One region of the Streptomyces sp. SJL17-4 genome, then DNA from elsewhere that is predicted to be linked to it. Evidence: riboswitches for the same ligand, from Rfam matches in the RefSeq annotation. Region 1 holds a riboswitch; each other region holds the start of a gene.
The links. A riboswitch is a leader RNA that binds a small molecule or an ion and turns the genes downstream of it on or off. The one in region 1 is predicted to bind thiamine pyrophosphate.
Positions count from the first base shown of each region.

Region 2: another riboswitch for thiamine pyrophosphate. It lies ahead of thiO (glycine oxidase ThiO); the one in region 1 lies ahead of N5875_RS10835 (thiamine ABC transporter substrate-binding protein).
Region 3: another riboswitch for thiamine pyrophosphate. It lies ahead of thiC (phosphomethylpyrimidine synthase ThiC); the one in region 1 lies ahead of N5875_RS10835 (thiamine ABC transporter substrate-binding protein).

Region 1 covers NZ_CP104578.1:2,530,457-2,533,725, forward strand. Annotated here, with positions in the region: gene N5875_RS10830 (iron ABC transporter permease) at 1-812, opposite strand, end outside; gene N5875_RS10835 (thiamine ABC transporter substrate-binding protein) at 851-1,963, opposite strand; TPP riboswitch at 2,046-2,156, opposite strand; gene rlmN (23S rRNA (adenine(2503)-C(2))-methyltransferase RlmN) at 2,186-3,269, opposite strand, start outside.
Region 2 covers NZ_CP104578.1:6,307,997-6,311,265, forward strand. Annotated here, with positions in the region: gene thiS (sulfur carrier protein ThiS) at 1-173, opposite strand, end outside; gene thiO (glycine oxidase ThiO) at 170-1,372, opposite strand; TPP riboswitch at 1,370-1,483, opposite strand; gene N5875_RS28350 (FAD-dependent oxidoreductase) at 1,566-2,801, shown strand; gene N5875_RS28355 (Rv2175c family DNA-binding protein) at 2,845-3,210, shown strand.
Region 3 covers NZ_CP104578.1:4,319,528-4,322,796, forward strand. Annotated here, with positions in the region: gene thiC (phosphomethylpyrimidine synthase ThiC) at 60-1,871, opposite strand; TPP riboswitch at 1,866-2,013, opposite strand; gene N5875_RS19325 (YibE/F family protein) at 2,052-3,269, shown strand, end outside.

The DNA of each region.
Region 1 (3,269 bases):
CCACGGGGCCGGCGCGCCGTCTCCTCGGGCGCCACCATCCGCAGGGCGGTCTCCCGCCGGCGAACGATCCGGGCGTGCACGGCGAGGACGACGCCGACGGCGACGAACTGCACCATCGTGAGGACGGCCGCCGTCGTCAGATCGAAGCGGACGACGGTCTGCCGGTAGATCTCCGTCTCAAGGGTGGAGTACGTGGATCCGCCGAGGATCTGGACGACGGCGAAGGAGCTCGCGGTGAAGAGGAAGACCATCAGCGCGGCCGCGGCGACGGACGGGGCCAGCGCCGGCAGCGTCACCGTCCGCCACGCCTTCCAGCGGGAGGCGCCGAGGACCCGGGCGGCCTCCTCCTGGCGCGGGTCGAGCTGCGCCCACAGGCCCCCGACGGTCCGTACGACGACGGCGTAGTTGAAGAACACATGGGCGATCAGGATCGCCCAGACCGTGGTGTCGAGTCGTACGCCCCACAGCTCGTCGAGGAGCCCGCCTCGGCCGACGAGCGCCAGGAAGGCCGTACCGACCATGACCGTCGGCATCACGAAGGGCACGGTGACGACCGCCCGCAGCAGCCCCTTGCCGGGGAAGTCGAAGCGCGCGAAGACGTACGCGCCGGGCAGGGCGATCAGCAGGGTGAGACCGGTGGAGGCGAGTGCCTGCCAGAGCGTGAACCACAGGACGTCGAGGATCTCCGGCCGGCTCAGCGTCTCGCCGAACCGGCCGAACTGCCACACCCCGTCGACCCGCAGCCCGCGCTCGACGATCGAGACGACGGGCCAGGCGAAGAACAGCGCGAAGAAGGCGACGGGCACGACCATCAGGCCGAGCCGCGCCGCGCTTCCCCGGCGGTCGGGGACTACTTCAGAACGAGCGACGACCACTGCTGGATCCACGGGTCACGCTTCTCGGCGATCTTCTCCGGCGCCATCGTCTCCGGCGTGTCGACGACCACGCCGTGCTGGGTGAACAGCTCGGGCAGGGCCGCGTCCTTCGCCACCGGGTTGACGAACATCTGGAGCGGCATGTCCTCCTGGAACTTCTTCGAGATCAGGAAGTCGATCAGCGCCTTGCCGCCCTCGGGGTTCTTCGCGCCGTTCAGCAGGCCCGCGAACTCCGTCTGCCGGAAGCAGGTCCCGGTGGACACCCCGGTGGGGGCCACCTTCGGCTGCGGCTCGCCGTAGAGCACCTCGACCGGCGGACTGGAGGCGTACGACACGACGAGCGGCCGGTCGCCCTTGGCCTGCTTGCCGCCGGCCGAGCCGGAGAACTCCTGGTTGTAGGCGAGCTCCCAGCTGTCGACGGTCTTCACGCCGTTGGCCTTGAGCTTCTTCCAGTAGTCCTGCCAGCCCTCGTCCCCGTACTTCGCGGCCGTCCCGAGGAGGAAGCCGAGGCCCGGGGAGGACCGCTCGGGGTTCTCGACGACGAGCAGGTTCCGGTACGCCGGCTTCGCCAGGTCGTCGAAGGTCACCGGCGGCGCCAGCTTCTTGTCGGCGAAGTACTTCTTGTCGTAGTTGACGCAGATGTCACCGGAGTCGATCGGCGTGACGCGGTGCTGCTCCTTGTCGAGCTGGTACGCCTCCGGGATCCGGTCCAGCCCCTTCGCCGCGTACGGCACGAAGATGCCGTTGTCGAGGGCGCGGGACAGCAGCGTGTTGTCGACGCCGAAGAAGACGTCGCCCTGCGGGGAGCCCTTGGTCAGGATCTCCTTGTTGACGGCCTCGCCCGCGTCGCCGCTCTTCAGCACCTTGACGGTGAAGCCGGTCTGCTTCGTGAACTCGGCCAGCACCTCCTTGGAGGCGTTGAACGAGTCGTGACTCACGAGGGTCACGGTCTTCGGCGCGGGAGCGCCGGACTTGCCGGCGGCCTCGCGGGCGTCGTCCGTGCCGCAGGCGGCGAGGGTGGTGACGCCCAGCGCCGCGACGAGCGCGGCGGCGGCGGCCTTCTTGATGCTCACCGGAGTGGTGCTCACTGAGATTCCTCCTGGGTATGACCAGGAAGAGACGCGGCCCTGCCCACGACCGGCGAACCGGGCGCGGGCAGGGCGCAACAGCTTGAGTTAACGACCGAACTTCCTACCCAGAATGACCGGGGCAAGGTTCAGAGGGTCTGCGGTCCTACGGTGACCGCACTCTCAGCGCTGTGGCGCTCCCCTGTCGGAATATGGAGATGTGTTCGAGCTCAGACTACAAGGTCAGCGCTCGGCGGCGGCCAGCTGTCCACAGGCACCGTCGATCTCCTGGCCCCGGGTGTCCCGCACGGTCACCGGCACGCCGTGGCGGGCGATGGCCTCGACGAAGGCCTTCTCGTCCTCCGGACGCGACGCCGTCCACTTCGAACCCGGCGTCGGGTTCAGCGGGATCAGGTTGACGTGCACCCGACGCCCCTTCAGCAGCCGGCCCAGCAGGTCACCGCGCCACGCCTGGTCGTTGATGTCCCGGATGAGCGCGTACTCGATGGAGATCCGGCGCCCGGACTTCTCCGCGTACTCCCAGGCCGCGTCGAGGACCTCACGCACCTTCCAGCGCGTGTTGACCGGCACCAGGGTGTCCCGGAGCTCGTCGTCGGGGGCGTGCAGCGAGACCGCGAGCCGGCACTTGAAGCCCTCGTCGGCGAAGCGCAGCATCGCGGGCACGAGCCCGACGGTGGAGACGGTGATCCCGCGCTGCGAGAGCCCCAGACCGTCCGGCTCAGGGTCGGTGAGGCGCCGGATGGCACCGACGACCCGCTTGTAGTTCGCGAGCGGCTCACCCATGCCCATGAACACGATGTTGGAGAGCCGCGCCGGTCCCCCGGGCACCTCCCCGTCCCGCAGCGACCGCATGCCGTCCACGATCTGGTGCACGATCTCGGCGGTCGACAGGTTCCGGTCGAGCCCGGCCTGCCCCGTCGCACAGAACGGGCAGTTCATCCCGCAGCCGGCCTGCGAGGAGATGCACATGGTCACCCGGTCCGGGTAGCGCATGAGCACCGACTCGACGAGCGTGCCGTCGTGCAGCCGCCACAGGGTCTTACGGGTGGTGTCGTCGTCGCACGAGATGTGCCGCACCACGGACATCAGATCGGGCAGCAGCTCCCCGGCCAGCTTCTCCCGCGAGGCGGCCGGAATGTCCGTCCACTCGGCGGGATCGTGCGCGTACCGCGCGAAGTAGTGGGTGGACAGCTGCTTGGCGCGGAACGGCTTCTCGCCGATCGCGGCGACGGCCTCCTTCCGCTCGGCGGGCGTGAGGTCGGCCAGGTGCCGCGGCGGCTTCTTGGCTCCGCGGGGGGCGACGAAA
Region 2 (3,269 bases), 3.8 Mb from region 1:
TCCACCCGGTCGCCTTCGCCGAGGAGCGTCGTCTCCCATTCGCCGCGCGGTACGACCGTCTCGTTGAGGGCGGCGGCGACCCCGGAGCGGGCCTGGGTCAGGGTCGCCACGAGGGCGTCGAGGGAGACGGGGCCGGAGAGCACGCGGGCCTCTCCGTTCACGGACACGTTCATGCGGGCTGCTCCTGACGTACGGGGGCGGGCGCGGGGGCGAAACGGCGGGGGGTGAAGGGGCGGGCCTCGTCGGGGAGGGCACCCGTGGTGAGCACCTCGGCCATGACGTCGCCGGTGACGGGGGTGAGCAGGACCCCGTTGCGGTAGTGGCCGGTGGCCAGGTGCAGGCCGGGCAGGGCGGTGGGGCCGAGCAGCGGCGCGTTGTCGGGGGACGCGGGGCGCAGGCCCGCCAGGGTCTCGGTCAGCGGCAGCTCCGTGAGCCCGGGAACGAGCTCATGGGCGTCGCGCAGCAGCTCGTACACCCCGCCCGCCGTCACCGTGGTGTCCCAGCCGAGCTCCTCGCTGGTGGCGCCGACGACGAGTTCGCCGTTCTCGCGGGGCACCAGGTAGACGTGGCTGCCGCGGACGACGGCCCGGACCGTCCGGGAGAGGAAGGGGGCGTACGGGGCCGGGATCCGGAGCCGCAGGACCTGGCCCTTCACTGGGCGGACCGGCGGGAGGACCTCGTCCGGCACGCCCGCGAGGCGGCCGCTCAGGCTGCCCGCGGCGAGGACGACCTGGTCGGCCAACAGCTCCCCGCCCCCGGCGAGCACGACACCGCGCGCCCGGTCCCGTACCACCGTCAGGCGCTGTGCGAGGGCGCGGTGGAAGACCACCCCGGCCCGTTCGCAGGCGACGAGGAGCGCGGCGGCGAGCCGGCGCGGATCGACCTGGTGGTCGCCGTCCACCCGGAGCCCGCCGCGCACCCCCGGGGCCAGCATCGGTTCGAGGCGGCGGCACTCGCGGCCGCTGAGCCACTCCGAGGTGAGCCCGCAACGGATCTGCAGGGCGTGCAGTTCGCGCAGGTGGGCCCGGTCGTCGGCGTCGAGGGCGACGGCGAGGGTGCCGCAGGCGCGGTAGCCGACGTCGTGGCCGGTGGCGTCCTCCAGCTCGGCGACGAACGCGGGATAGCGCGCGGCAGAGGCGAGGTTGAGCCCGAGGAGGGTCTCCTCGCCGTAGTGCAGTTCGGTGACGGCGGCGAGCATCCCGGCCGCGACGTGTGCGGCGCCGCCGCCCGGGGCCGGGTCGACCACCGCGGTACGCATGCCGCGTCGCGCGGCCCGCCAGGCCGTGACCAGGCCGATGATGCCGCCCCCGACGACGAGGACGTCGGTCCCGGACGCACGGTCCTCGGACGCGTGGACTTCGGAAGAACGCATGGGCGTCCAGCCCCTCCCTTCGCCGGCATGACCCGGATCAGGTTCGTACGGTCGGAGGCCGTCCCAGCCTCCCTCTCAGCCCGGTGCGTCCGGGCTCCCGCGAGTGCTTTACGCCCGACACACTAGCTTCCGCTTCCGGTGAGCCGCAGACCCCTCCCTTCCTGACGGTCCGTCAGATGCGTAAGGTGGTCGGGTGAGCGAGCAGAAGCAGGCAGAACAGCACGTCGTGATCGTCGGCGCCGGGATGGCGGGCGTCCAGACCGCCGTCGCCCTGCGCGAGCAGGGTTTCACCGGCCCCGTGACCCTCATCGGGGCCGAACCCCACCAGCCCTACGACCGGCCCCCGCTCTCCAAGGCCGTCCTCCTCGGCAAGGCCGAGGGCTCCGCCTTCGACATCGACTTCGAGGAGCTCGGCATCGAGCTCCGCCTCGGCCTCGACGTCACCGGGCTGCGCCCCGCCGACCACGAGATCGACACCGAGGCCGGGCCCGTCGGGTACGACGCCCTGGTCGTCGCCACCGGCGCCCAGCCCGTCACCCTGCCCGGCACCGAGGGCGTCCCCGGCGTCCATCTGCTGCGGACCCTCGACGACGCCGTACGCCTCGGGCCCGTCCTGGAGCGCCGGCACAGCGTCGTGGTCGTCGGCGCCGGATGGATCGGCGCCGAATTCGCCACCGCCGCGCGCGAGGCCGGCTGCGCCGTCACCGTCGTCGAGGCCGCCGACCGCCCCCTCGCCGGAGCCCTGCCCGCCGAGGTCACCGCCCCCATGGCCGAGTGGTACGGCGAGAACGGCGCCGAACTCCTCACCCACGCGCGCGTCCGCACCGTCGAGCCCGGTGAGCCGGGCAGGGTCGTCCTCGCCGACGCCCGCGAGCTGCCCGCCGACGCGGTCGTCGTCGGCATCGGCGCCCTCCCCGCCACCGGCTGGCTCACCGGCTCCGGGATCGCCCTCGACCCGAGCGGCGCCGTCACCGCCGACGAGCGGCTGCGCACCAACCTGCCCGATGTGTACGCCGTCGGGGACTGCGCCTCCTTCCCCTCCGCCCGCTACGGGCGGCGCCTCCTCGTCCACCACTGGGACAACGCGCTCCAGGGGCCCCGCACGGTCGCCGCGACGATCATCGGGGCCGGTGCGGGGGCGGACTCCGCGCCGTACGACCCCGTGCCGTACTTCTGGTCCGAGCAGTTCGGCCGCTTCGTCCAGTACGCCGGGCACCACGCGGATGCGGACGAGCTGCTCTGGCGCGGCGACCCGGCCGAGAAGACCTGGTCCGTGCTGTGGCTGCGCGCCGGGGTCCCGGTGGCCCTCCTCGCGGTGGGCCGCCCCCGCGACCTGGCCCAGGGCCGCAAGCTCATCGAGACGGCCACCGCCGTCGACCCCACGCGCGCCGCGGACCCGTCCGTCCCCCTGAAGGCGGCAGTCGCCTAGGGCCCGACTACCGACTGTCAGTCCGGGATGGCAGGCTTGTCCTGTGACCGAGATTGACGTAAAGATCGATGCGCTCGTCCCCGCCTGGCTCTATGTGCCCGACATCGCGGAGATGCTCGATGTCGAGGTGACGCGCGTGCGGCAGCTGATCAAGGAAGGTCAGCTCATCGCCGTGCGCCGTGGAGAGAACAACGCCCTGCAGATTCCCGCCGCCTTCATCCAGGGCGACAAGATCGTCAAGGGCCTCGTCGGGCTCCTGACCGTGCTGCGGGACGACGGCTTCACCGACGAGGAGATGCTGGAGTGGCTCTTCACTCCGGACGAGAGCCTGCCGGGCACGCCCGCGCAGGCGCTCAACGAGAACCGCGGCACGGAGGTGAAGCGCCGCGCGCAGGCGCTCGCCATCTGACGCGGCACCGAAGGACACCATGAGCGGATGTCGCGGCGGTCGGCCCCACGGCCGGTCGC
Region 3 (3,269 bases), 1.8 Mb from region 1:
GGCGGGCCCGTGACTCCCCCCGTGAGTCGCGGGCCCATCTCGTGCTTCCAGTCGCCGGATCAGTCCGCCAGTGGCAGGTAGACGCGGTTGCCGGAGGCCGCGAACTCCTTCGACTTCTCCAGCATCCCGGCCTCGATCTCCTCCGGGGTGGCGTCCGCTTCACCGCCGAACTGCTCTGTGATGCTTCTGCTGATCTTCATCGAGCAGAACTTCGGACCGCACATCGAGCAGAAGTGCGCGGTCTTCGCGGGCTCCGCCGGCAGCGTCTCGTCGTGGAACTCACGCGCGGTGTCCGGGTCGAGCGCCAGGTTGAACTGGTCCTCCCAGCGGAACTCGAACCGCGCGTCCGACAGCGCGTCGTCCCACTCCTGCGCACCCGGGTGCCCCTTGGCGAGGTCCGCCGCGTGGGCCGCGATCTTGTACGTGATGACACCGGTCTTCACGTCGTCGCGGTTCGGCAGGCCCAGGTGCTCCTTGGGCGTGACGTAGCAGAGCATCGCCGTGCCCCACCAGGCGATCATCGCCGCGCCGATGCCGGAGGTGATGTGGTCGTACGCGGGCGCGACATCCGTGGTCAGCGGGCCGAGCGTGTAGAACGGCGCCTCCTCGCAGATCTCCTGCTGGAGGTCGATGTTCTCCTTGATCTTGTGCATCGGGACGTGCCCGGGGCCCTCGATCATCGTCTGCACGTTGTGCCGCTTGGCGATCGTGTTCAACTCGCCGAGCGTGCGCAGCTCCGCGAACTGCGCCGCGTCGTTGGCGTCCGCGATCGAGCCGGGGCGCAGCCCGTCGCCCAGCGAGTACGTGACGTCGTACGTCGCGAGGATCTCGCAGAGCTCCTCGAAGTGCGTGTAGAGGAAGTTCTCCTTGTGGTGCGCGAGACACCAGGCGGCCATGATCGAGCCGCCGCGCGAGACGATGCCGGTCTTGCGGCGCGCGGTGAGGGGCACATACGGCAGGAGTACGCCGGCGTGCACCGTCATGTAGTCCACGCCCTGCTCGGCCTGCTCGATGACCGTGTCCTTGTAGATCTCCCAGGTCAGGTCCTCGGCCCGGCCGTCGACCTTCTCCAGCGCCTGGTAGAGCGGCACGGTGCCGATGGGCACCGGGGAGTTGCGCAGGACCCACTCGCGGGTGGTGTGGATGTTGCGGCCGGTGGACAGGTCCATGACCGTGTCGGCGCCCCACTTGGTCGCCCAGGTCATCTTCTCCACCTCCTCCTCGATGGAGGAGGTGACGGCGGAGTTGCCGATGTTGGCGTTGACCTTCACCAGGAACCGCTTGCCGATGATCATCGGCTCGATCTCCGGGTGGTTGACGTTCGCCGGGAGCACGGCGCGGCCCGCGGCGATCTCCTCCCGTACGACCTCGGGGGAGACGTTCTCCCGGATCGCCACGTACTCCATCTCCGGGGTGATCTCACCCCGGCGGGCGTACGCGAGCTGGGTTACGGCCTGGCCGTCGCGGCCGCGGCGGGGCACGCGCGGCCGTCCGGGGAAGACGGCGTCGAGGTTCTTGAGCCCCCCGCCGCGCGGCGAGGTGTGCTTGATGCCGTCGTCCTCGGGACGGGCCGGGCGGCCCGCGTACTCCTCGGTGTCGCCGCGCCCGATGATCCAGTTCTCGCGCAGCGGCGGAAGGCCCCGCCGTACGTCGGTGTCGACGGTGGGGTCGGTGTACGGGCCGGACGTGTCGTACAGCGTGACGTCCTTGCCGTTGGTGAGGTGCACCTGACGGACCGGCACCCTGAGGTCGGGGCGCGAGCCCTGGACGTACCCCTTGTGCCAGCCCGGCGTGCGGGCGCCGTCGGCAGAGGTGCCGTCTGCAGTGTCGTTCTGCTCGGAGGCAGGCGTGCGTGCATCCTGAATGGTCATGGAGACCGATCTCCCTACGCCGGCATTACCCGGTAACAGGTTCGGCGGTCGGCGCAGCCTCCTCCCGTACGTACATTCAGTACGCGCGTACGGTGATCAGCGCCCTCTCAGCCCGGTGCTCCGAGCTCCCGCGTGTGCAAAGGTGCCACCACGCTAGCGTCATCCCTGGCGTGCTGAACAGTGGGCCCCTGCCGTTCTTGCGATGATCGGTCGGTGACTTCCCCCCAACAGACTCCCGAGCCGCACGGCCACGACCACGACCACGGCCCCCACGAGCATGCTCAGGCACACGGTTCTCATGGGCACGGTCCGGCACACGGATCCCACGGGCACAGCCACGGGCACAGCCACAGCCATGGGCCCGCCACGCCGGTGTCCCGGCATCTGCGCAGGGTCATCGCCGCGATCCTCATCCCCTTCGCCACGGCGGTCGTGGTCGGGCTCGTGGTCCTGTGGCCCGGTGGCCCCCCGCCGCACGAGCGCACCGGCGTCGGCTTCGACCGGCAGACCGAGCAGGGCAAGGTCGTCGCCGTCCAGCAGGTGGACTGCGCCTCCGTGAACGCGGGGCAGGTCCCACCGACCGGTGACACCTCGACCCCGCAGGGACGCGAGGCGGTCAACGCCCAGCAGGGGGAGTGCGAGAAGGCGACGATCGAAGTCACCAGCGGTCCGGAGAAGGGGCGTAGGTTCACCGAGATCGTGCAGCCGGACGCCCCGCGCCAACTGCACGAGGGGCAGGGTGTGGTGGTGGCGTACGCCCCCGACGCCCCGCGCGACCTGCAGTACTCGGTCACCGATGTGAACCGGAAGGTCCCGATGGCGGTGCTCGCCGGGATCTTCGCCATCGCGGTCGTGCTCGTCGGCCGGCTGAAGGGCGTGATGGCCCTGGTCGCGCTGGTCGTGAGCTTCCTGATCCTGACGTTCTTCATCCTGCCGGCGATCCTGGACGGGTCGAATCCGCTGGTCGTGGCGGTGGTCGGATCGAGCGCCATCATGCTGATCGCGCTCTACATGTGCCACGGACTCTCGGCCCGCACCTCGGTCGCGGTGCTCGGGACGCTGATCTCCCTGCTGCTGATCGGTCTGCTCGGCTCGGTGTTCATCGGCTGGGCCTCGCTGAGCGGCAACACCGACGACAACACCGGCCTGATCCACGGCCTCTACCCCGAGATCGACATGTCCGGCCTGCTCCTGGCCGGGGTGATCATCGGTTCGCTCGGTGTGCTCGACGACGTCACGGTCACCCAGACGTCGGCGGTCTGGGAGCTGAAGCAGGCCGACCCGGGCATGGGGCCGCGCGCGCTGTACCGGGCCGGGATCCGGATCGGCCGCGACCACATCGCCTCGGTCGTGAACACACTGGTGCTCGCCTACGCGGGTGCCGCCCTCCCGCTGCTG